3 regions of the Neisseria sp. SLRRB23 genome follow, and region 1 is predicted to be linked to each of the others. Evidence: predicted binding sites of a transcription regulator. Region 1 holds the regulator's gene; each other region holds the start of a gene.
The links. The regulator sigma-54, encoded in region 1, starts transcription at its own class of promoters, with help from an activator protein. The targets are predictions, from matches to a motif close to CTGGCACGCTTCATGCTT.

Region 1 (3,281 bases):
GCGTAGTTGAACAAACGCGCCTGCAGCATTTTATCCGGGCTCGCGCCGACACCGGGAACAAGGTTGCTCGGTGCGAAGGCGGATTGTTCCACATCGGCGAAGAAGTTTTCGGGATTGCGGTTCAACTCGAATTCGCCCACTTCAATCAGCGGATAGTCTTTTTTCGGCCAAACTTTGGTCAGGTCAAACGGATGATAAGGCACTTTTTCCGCATCGGCTTCAGGCATGACTTGGATGTACATCGTCCATTTCGGAAACTCGCCGCGCTCGATGGCTTCGTACAGGTCGCGCTGATGGCTTTCACGGTCATCGGCGATGATTTTTGCGGCTTCTTCGTTGGTCAGGTTTTTAATGCCTTGTTGGCTGCGGAAATGGAATTTCACCCAGAAACGTTCGCCCGCTTCGTTCCAGAAGCTGTAAGTATGCGAACCGAAGCCGTGCATATGGCGGTAGCTGGCGGGAATACCGCGGTCGCTCATGACGATGGTAACTTGGTGCAGTGCTTCGGGCAGCAGCGTCCAGAAGTCCCAGTTGTTTGTGGCTGAGCGCATATTGGTACGCGGATCGCGTTTGACGGCTTTGTTCAGGTCGGGGAATTTACGCGGGTCGCGCAGGAAGAATACGGGCGTGTTGTTGCCGACCACATCCCAGTTGCCTTCTTCGGTATAGAACTTCAGCGCAAAACCGCGGATGTCGCGTTCCGCATCGGCTGCGCCGCGTTCGCCTGCCACGGTGGTGAAACGGGCGAACATCTCGGTTTTTTTGCCGACTTCGCTGAAGATTTTGGCGCGGGTGTATTTGGTGATGTCGTGCGTTACGGTAAACGTACCGAACGCGCCCGAACCTTTGGCGTGCATACGGCGTTCGGGGATGACTTCGCGCACGAAGTCGGCGAGTTTTTCATTCAGCCACAAATCCTGCGCCAGCAGGGGGCCGCGCGGACCGGCGGTCAGGCTGTTTTGATTGTCGGCAACAGGCGCGCCGTTGTTCATGGTCAGATGGGTTACGGGGCATTTGGAGGTAGTCATAGCTCGTGTTCCTTTTCCTTGGTTAATCAAAAGATACGACAAACGGCTTACAGCACGATTTGGCGGAAAGCGTATTCGTAACTGGTTTCTTGGTTGCAATAGATTTCATGAATAGACATTTAGTTTTCCTTTTATTTAAACTATGAAGGCAACTATACGCCAAGATTTTCGCTATTAAAACTATGAAATCGATTTAATATTGTTATAAGCAATCAATATTCTATTTTCGTTTGTTTTTTGTTATCGGAACGAATCAAAATCCCTACATAAAACCATTTATAATAATGTTTCCTGGCATCATCTGCCGCCGACAGGCCAAAAGAATAATTCTCTCGCATTATCATGACGTTACTCGGAATAAAGCTCAAACAGACCCAGCAGCTCAACCAGCGGCTGCAACAATCTTTGCGCGTATTGCAGATGTCGGGTATCGAACTTGAACGCGAGGTCGAAAACTGGCTGTCGGACAACCCCCTGCTCGAACGCAAAGACACGGATGAATTTTCCGATGCCGAATTCAGCCATTACACTGCGCCCGCGCGCCAAATCGGCGGAGACGAAGGCGAAGATATGCTGTCCAACATCGCCGGCGAGCAGGATTTCAAGCAATACCTGCACGCGCAAGGGTGCGAACACCCGCTTTCCGACCAAGAAGCCGCCTGTGTCCACATCCTTATCGATTTCCTTGACGAGCAGGGTTATCTGACCGACAGCATCGAAGACATCCTCGACCATACGCCCTTGGAGTGGATGTTGGATGAAGCAATGCTGCAACACGCGCTGACCGCATTGAAAAAATTCGACCCAGCAGGCGTGGCCGCCGCCGATTTGACCGAATCGCTGATACTGCAGATAGAAAGATTGGGCGAATGTGCTGCCAAACCCGCCGCCCTGCATATCGTCCGAAACGCCCTCGACAGCATTGACGGCAACCGCAGCCAAACCCTCGCACGAATAAAAAAACACCTGCCCCAAACCGACAGCGGCACACTCGAAGCCGCACTCGACCTCATTGCTTCGCTCAATCCCTTTCCCGCCGCCGGTTTTGCCTCGTCCACGCCCACGCCGTATATCCGCCCGGATGTCTGGGTTGAGGAAAGTAAAGACGGCTGGACGGTCAGTTTCAACGAAGACTCCCTGTCTCCTCTGCAAATGAACAGCGAATATTGCGAACTGATGCCGTCTGAAGGCCTCTCGCCCGAATGGAAGGAAAAAATCAGCGAAGCCAGACAACGTATCGATTCGCTCGAATTGAGGAAGGCAACCGTCGTCCTCCTTGCCGAATACATCGTTAAACATCAGGCAGACTTTTTTACTTTTGGCGAAATCGGACTCGTCCCCCTGATGATGAAAGATGCTGCCGCCGAATTGGGTGTGGCAGAAAGTACCGTCTCCCGCGCGGCCAACCAAAAATATTTGTCTTGCCCGCGCGGAGTGTTTGCGCTACGCTATTTCTTCACGCAGGCAGTTCAAATGGAAGAAGGTAAAGAAGCCGTCAGCCAACACGCCGTTAAAGCCGCACTCTCCCAGCTTGTCGGCAGCGAAGACAAACGCAAGCCCTATTCTGACGAGGCACTCGCCAACCTGCTGGCTTTCCGCGGTATGGAGGTTTCCCGCCGCACCGTTGCCAAATACAGGGAATCCCTTGAGATTCCGGCAGCACACAAACGCAAAACCGCAGAATAATTTTTCAACACAATGCTACAACCCGTTTTTCCGTTCCGTCGCCGACGGACAGAACCCACCGAAGGAGCTGTATCATGAATCTGAAAATCACCGGTCTGAATTTTGACGTTACCGAAGCCATCAAAAACCACGTTTCCAAGAAACTGGAGCGCATCAACCGCCACGCTTCGGACATCATTTCTATAACTGTAACGCTGTCTGTGGAAAAAGCTGGCCATAAGGCCGAGGCAGACGTACACCTTGCCGGTAAAGACCTGCACGTCGAGTCCGACGGTCAGGACATGTATGCCGCCATCGACACCCTGACAGACAAACTTGACCGCGCCGTATTAAAACACAAAGAAAAAATCGGAGAAGTCCGCCATTGACCGAAAGTCCGTAACGGCAAAATGCCGTCTGAAACAGATTTCCGTTTCAGACGGCATTGTTTATCCTGCATAACCAAATATGAAGCAAATCCACCTTATCTTGAACCGGTTTTGATGCTCAACACATACCTCCGCGCAACCTGTTCCGAAAACCTTTAAAGATGCAATGCATCAGTTAAGACGGCTGCAATAAGAAAAC
Region 2 (3,281 bases), on a different contig from region 1:
GTTTGGTCGGCAACCGCTTTGCCTTCTCCCTCGGAGGTGGGAATAGTTTGCTGTTGGCTTGAAGATTGCAGTCCGCCCAGTTTGAATCCGTAAGCCAACGGCGCGACCGTAATCATCAGCGGCTCGTGCGCCGATAAAAAGCCCTGCCAGTCGGACACAGGTTTGGCTTTCAAGCCGTTTTGCTGCAAGAAACCGAGCATGGTTTCGCGCCGTCCCAAACTTTCGGCGCACAGCAGAATCCGTCCTTCAAATGCCGTCTGAAAGTCCTTCAATGCCTGCAACGGCTCGTCGGCTTGGCGGTTGACGGCAAGGTCGGGCAGGGCGTGTTCCTTGCCGGAAACATCGGGCAGAACTTGTCCGTAGTTTTTCAGACGGCCTGCGAATACGTCGGTAGAGAGATACAAATGCTGTGGAAGCAAAGGCGGATAGGTTTCATCGCCCTGTGCCATGGCGTAACGTGATTTGACGTCGCTCCAAAAGCGGTTTGCCTCGGCGTGAACATCGCCCAAAGAGACAAACAGCGCATCTTCGCCGATATAGTCAAACAGCGTTTCCAGCTCGTTTTCAAAAAACAGCGGCAGATAATATTCCACGCCTGCGCCGAAGTGGCCGTTGCTGACGGCTTTGTACACGGCGGCATTGTTCGGATTACCGTCGACTTCCTCGCGGAAGCGGCTGCGGAAAATCTTTTGCGCCCCGCTGTCGGTGGGGAATTCGTGCGCTGGCAGCAGGCGGATTTCGGAAACGGGGGAGATGGTGCGCTGCGTGTCCGTGTCAAAGGTTTTGATGCTTTCGATTTCATCGTCGAACAAATCGATGCGGTAAGGCATCTCGCTGCCCATCGGGAATAAATCCACAATGCCGCCGCGCACGGCAAACTCGCCCGCCGCGACAACATGGGAAACATGGTTGTAGCCCGCATCCACTAAATCGGTTTTCAGACGGCCTATATCCAAAGTCTGCCCCGTTTTCAGCCAAAACGTGCGCCCTGCCAGAAACGGCACAGGTGGCAGCTTCTGCATCGCCGTGGCAACCGGTACGAACAACACGTCCGCCGCGCCGCTTTTAATCTGCCATAACGCCGACAGACGCTCCGACACCAAATCCTGATGCGGCGAAAAACGCTCGTAAGGCAGCGTTTCCCAGTCCGGCAGGAAGACCGCCGTATCGTGCGGACGGAAAAACCGCCATGCCGTCTGAAGGCGCAACGCCTGTTCCGCATCTTGGGTCAGCACGACTTTGAGCCGCTTATGCGGCAGATAACGCGCCAAAGCCAGCGGCAGCGAGCCTTGAGACAGATTAAGCCAACGGGATTTTTCACGGGGTTTGGGAATAGGATAGGTCATGGCGCGGAAATATTTTAGATACGGAGGCAAACGGCAATTTTAACACGATGGCGATAATCTGATGCCGTCTGAAAGATTGATTAGCATGAAAACAGTGAAGCGAATTGTTAGCTGCCATACTTTGTGGTAAATTTTAGAAACTAAACTCTAAATTATGGGCAGCGGTTTGATAAAACTGTCCGTTAATAGAAATTAACCGGAAAATATGATGACACACACTGAATCAAGCGCGCAGCCGTCAACCATGGACACGGCTGCTTTTTTAAAGCACATCGAATCCGCATTCCGCCGCATTTTTTCAGACGGCATCAATCTCATGCAATACCTGCCCGAAGACAAATGGCTTGCCTTGAAGCAGGCTGGTTTGCTGTTGTCCTTCCTCGACAAAAAACACGGCGGCCGCAGGGGCAGCCAGTTTGAAATTCAGGAAGTATTGCGAATTGCGGGGCATTACGGCGTGCCCGTTACCCTGCGTACCGGCATCGAAGGCGCGCTGGTGTTGCAGCCCCTGCAAGAATTCGGCGACGAAGCGCAAGTCGCGCAAGGTTTGGACATGGTTTTCAAAGGCGAGGGCGGCGGTTTGGGCATTACCGAACCTGAAACCTCCGGTGCGGCGATTGCACGCGAAATGCAGTCCTACTACGAATATACCGACGAACAAACCATTTACGTCAATGCCGCGAAATACTGGCAGGGCAACTCGCAAAGTGACTTCCTCCTAGTCGCCGCCAAAGAACGCAAAAACGGCAAACTCTCCAAAGTCATCAACCTGCTGCTCGTTCCTAAACAATACATCCGCTACGAAGCCCTCACATCCGAAGGCTTGCGCGCCGTCCGTTACGCCGTCAACCACATTGATGCCCAAATGCCTGCCGCTGCCGTCATGAAACTCTCTCCGAGCGACGCCGCCGGTTTGCGCGCGTTCCAAAACATCTTTATCCGCAGCCGCCTGCAACTGATCGGCATGACGCACGGCATTATGGAATACATCCTTGAAAACCTGAACCGATACGTCTGCAACGACATCAAATTCGTCGATTACGAACGCTGCGAAATCCAACGCCGCTATCAGGTTTCCGAGATTCTTTACCGCTACGTCTGCCATTCCGTTTCGCCCGTTGCACCAGTCGCCCATCAATTAATGGAGGCAAACATCGTCAAAACCCTCGCCACGGAATACACTTACGCCGCCGCGCAAATGTTGCAAAAACTCTTGGGCGCGAAGGGTTTTGAACGCGGACACACCGCCAGCAATATCGCTATCGACATCCGTCCCTTCACGATTTTTGAAGGTCCGAACGATATGCTTTATGCCGAAATTTACGACCAGTTCGTCCGCGCTACCGCCGAAGAAAAAGAAGCAGGCATTAAGTTGGACAAAAACCAAACCCTGCTCGACCGCCTGCAAACCGATGCCCGCTTTGCCGCCGTTGCCCGCGACTACACTTTGCCCGAAGACATCCGCAGCTTCCTGCAGGAACACACCCTGACCGACGCCTGCGCCCTGCAAAAAGTCTTCATCGGCAAAATCATCGCCCGACTCTTTGTCTTCGTACAGGCAGAACACGAAGACACCGCAGCCTTCCTGCTGAACGACATCCGCAAAGACATATTGGACTGCCGATATTGCGGATAGTAATGATTGGGTATGGGTTGGCGTTGAAGTGCAGTTGCTTTCAGACGGCATGCTAAGGCATCGTCAATGTCGGAGTCAGATGAAGGTTTGTATTGAATTTTAAAGAATGACGGATGATGGCGTAATTTTTGAAGGTTATCTCGCAGGGCAGGGGAGATTCAAAAATACACCGGCTCGGCAAGGGCAATAAAAAAGCCTTGAAACTGTTGAATTTCAAGGCTTTATTCGTATTACAGGATACTGCTGAAAATAGGGTATGGTGGAGGCGGGGGGAATCGAACCCCCGTCCGAAAGTCCTC
Region 3 (3,281 bases), on a different contig from region 1:
CTGGAAATACCTCACGCTCGAACGCACTGCCGCCCTTGTCGTACGCAGCAACGGCGCCTATCTCGAAAAAATCACCGAACGCCTCAAAAGCGGCGAAACAGGCGACGACGTCGAATACCGCGCCACCCGCCGCCGCGCCCACGAACACACCGCCGCCCTCAGCAGCACCCTCTCCGACATGAGCGGCGAACCCGAAAAATTCGCCGGCAGCCTGCAACCCGGCTTCACCCTGCTCAAAACCGGCTACGCCCTGACCGGCTACATCTCCGCCCTCGGCGCATACCGCAGCGAAATGCACGAAGAGTGCAGCCCCGACTTTACAGGCAGGTTTTACCATGCCGCGGAACACGCCGCACACATCTTCCAAAACCTGCCCGACATGGAACCCGACCGCTTCGACGCAGAATTAGACAGCCTGCGTAGCGAACTTGACAGCCTGCGCGCGCAAAGCGTCGGCGCGCAAAGCCATATTCTCCTCCAACAGCTCCAACTCATCGCCCGGCAGCTCGAACCCTACTACCGCGCCTACCGACAAATTCCGCACAGGCAGCCCCAAAACGCAGCCTGAAAAAATTTCGGCATTTTGTAAGAGAGGGCGGATTGTTAGGCAGGTTGCAAGATAGTGAATAAGACGTTGTGTAGGGTAAATACAAGCAACTGTATTTTTTCACCCCGTCGGGCTCCGCCGTCATTCCCGCGCAGGCGAGAATCCAGACCTTTGGGCGACAGTAATATTTAAAGATGATAAAAGACCCGTCATTCCCGCGCAGGCGGGAATCTAGACTTTTGGGCAGTGGCAATATTCAAAGATTATCTGAAAGTTTGAGGTTCTAGATTCCCGTTTTCACGGGAATGACGAAAGGTGGCGGGAATGACGGAATGTTGCGGAAATCCGGTTTGTTCGGTTTCGGTTTTTTTGAGGTTTCGGGCAACTTCTAAACCGTCATTCCCGCGCAGGCGGGAATCTAGACCTTGGGATAGCGGCAATATTCAAAGGTTAGCTGAAGCTTTAGAGATTCTAGATTCCCGCTTTCGCGGGAATGACGAAAAGTGGCGGGAATGACGGGAATGGCGAAAGGTTGCGGTAAGCACGGGAATGACGGAAGGTGGCGGGAATCATGGGAATGGCGAAGTTTCAGACGGCATCGTCCACCCTCCGCACCGTCATCCCCGCGCAGGCGGGAATCCAGAACGTAAAATCTAAAGAAACCGTTTTACCCGATAAGTTTCTGTACCGACAGACCTAGATTCCCGCCTGCGCGGGAATGACGGAAGGTGGCGGGAATGACGAAATAAGGAAAGGGACGGCGGGAGCAAGGAAAAGACAGGCAGGAATAAAAAAACAAGCTCCGAAATAAAAAATGCCGTCTGAAACAGATTCAGACGGCATTTTGTTTGCCTTATCGGGCTTATCCCCGACCATACTTAAACTATTAGCTGATAGTTTCGCGGCAGGTAGCAGGCAGGAATTTTTTGTCAACACCGTTAGTTTTACCTGGACCACATTTCCAAGTGAAGGCACCGTTAGAAGATGTAGTACCGGAACCACCTGTCGCAACAGTAGCCACACCAGGTTCCAAAGAAACAGTTTTAGATTTGATATCGGTGTTTACACCTGAACTTTTTATGGTTGCGGTAATGACACCACCAGTACCAACTGCAACTTGCTGAACATATTTACCTGTGATATTAGATGCTGCAGCAACACCGGCATCTGTATTAGAAGTAGGGAATTGACCGTTGGTTGCGTAGTATTCGGCAACTGCAGCTTTTTGACCTTCAGCCAAAACGATGGCTTCAGAAACTTGCGCACGTGCAGTGTAGTCTTGGTATGCAGGCAGGGCAACAACAGCCAAGATACCTACGATGGCGATAACGATCATCAACTCGATCAGGGTGAAACCTTTTTGGATTGCTTTCATGGGATAACTCCTAGTTTAAAGTTTAAGTGAAAAATAAAACGTTTTACGGCATCTGCCGGAAAATTATAAAACCCGTAATGTATTTGACCATCAGTCTTTTTTGCTTTGCCTTTCGGCTTGTCTTTCTTACAGCAATCGGCGTGCCAAAATCTTGCCAAACGCTGCATTTTTTTAAATTTTTTTATTATTTATTGTTTTTAAAATATATTTTTATTATTTTGGTTTTATTTTCGCGATTTTTTAAAAGGGCGTGCTCGGCGCAGGGCTGACGTTTTTGGTCACTTTTGACATTTTTGGTCAGTTTTTGGCTGACATTTTTTGTCATGTGCCGTTTTTTGTCAGTTTAATGTGTCAGGGGCGGGGGCGTTTGCATTTTTTTTGGGATGGGTTGGGAGTGGGTGAGTTGGTAGGATGGGTATGAATTGGTGGATTGGTGGGCTGAAGCCCACCCTACAGCCCCCCTACGGCTTTCTATAAAAATACCTAAACCGTCATTCCCACGAACCTACATTCCGTCATTCCCACGAAAGTGGGAATCTAGGACTCGGAACTGGAGAAACCTTTTTACCCGATAAGTTTCCGTGCCGACAGGTCTGGATTCCCACTTTCGTGGGAATGACGATTTGGAAATTACCCGAAACCCAAAAACAACTGAAACCGAACACACTGGATTCCCGCCTACGCGGGAATGACGGTTTAGAAGTTGCCCGAAATCTCAAAAAAACCGAAACCGAACAAGCCGGATTCCCGCCACCTTTCGTCATTCCCGTGAAAACGGGAATCTAGAACCTCAAACTTTCAGATAACCTTTGAATATTGCCGCCGCCCAAAGGTCTGGATTCCCGCCTGCGCGGGAATGACGGTGAGGGACGATGCCGTCTGAAGCTTCGCCATTCCTGCAACTCTTCGTCATTCCCGCGAAAGCGGGAATCTAGGACTCGGAACTGGAGAAACCTTTTTACCCGATAAGTTTCCGTGCCGACAGGTCTGGATTCCCACTTTCGTGGGAATGACGATTTGGAAATTACCCGAAATCTCAAAAAAACCGAAACCGAACAAGCCGGATTCTCGCAACCTTTCGTCATTCCCGTGAAAACGGGAATCTAGAACCTCAAACTTTCAGATAATCTTTAAATATTGCCACTGCCTTAAGGTTTGGATTCCCGCCTGCGCGGGAATGACGGCATCAGTCTGCCGTTACAACACGGCTTTGTTGAAGCGGTATTTCTGTCGGGCTGTTTCCTTGATGCAAAAAAATCCGCCGTTTTCGACGGGGCGGAAAGGGCGGCGGTTTGCCTCATTACCGTTGTGGTCGCCGTATTCGGCAGGCAGGTGCAAGGCGGGCACAGGCAGGGAAAA

Region 2: a site for sigma-54 is predicted at 1,458-1,475, ahead of ACRPFF_RS10120 (acyl-CoA dehydrogenase family protein). Genes of this name have one in related genera too.
Region 3: a site for sigma-54 is predicted at 2,052-2,069, ahead of ACRPFF_RS01905 (pilin). Genes of this name have one in related genera too.

The regions. Positions count from the first base shown of each region.
Region 1 is NZ_JBPBFH010000027.1:14,235-17,515, forward strand. It holds gene katA (catalase KatA) at 1-1,028, opposite strand, end outside; gene rpoN (RNA polymerase factor sigma-54) at 1,371-2,714, shown strand; gene hpf (ribosome hibernation-promoting factor, HPF/YfiA family) at 2,789-3,082, shown strand; gene ACRPFF_RS08175 (hypothetical protein) at 3,104-3,241, shown strand.
Region 2 is NZ_JBPBFH010000044.1:7,605-10,885, reverse strand. It holds gene mfd (transcription-repair coupling factor) at 1-1,346, opposite strand, end outside; gene ACRPFF_RS10120 (acyl-CoA dehydrogenase family protein) at 1,555-2,982, shown strand; RNA gene ssrA (transfer-messenger RNA) at 3,240-3,281, opposite strand, start outside.
Region 3 is NZ_JBPBFH010000005.1:6,913-10,193, forward strand. It holds gene yccS (YccS family putative transporter) at 1-568, shown strand, start outside; gene ACRPFF_RS01900 (hypothetical protein) at 1,107-1,247, shown strand; gene ACRPFF_RS01905 (pilin) at 1,434-1,922, opposite strand; gene ACRPFF_RS01910 (hypothetical protein) at 3,120-3,269, opposite strand.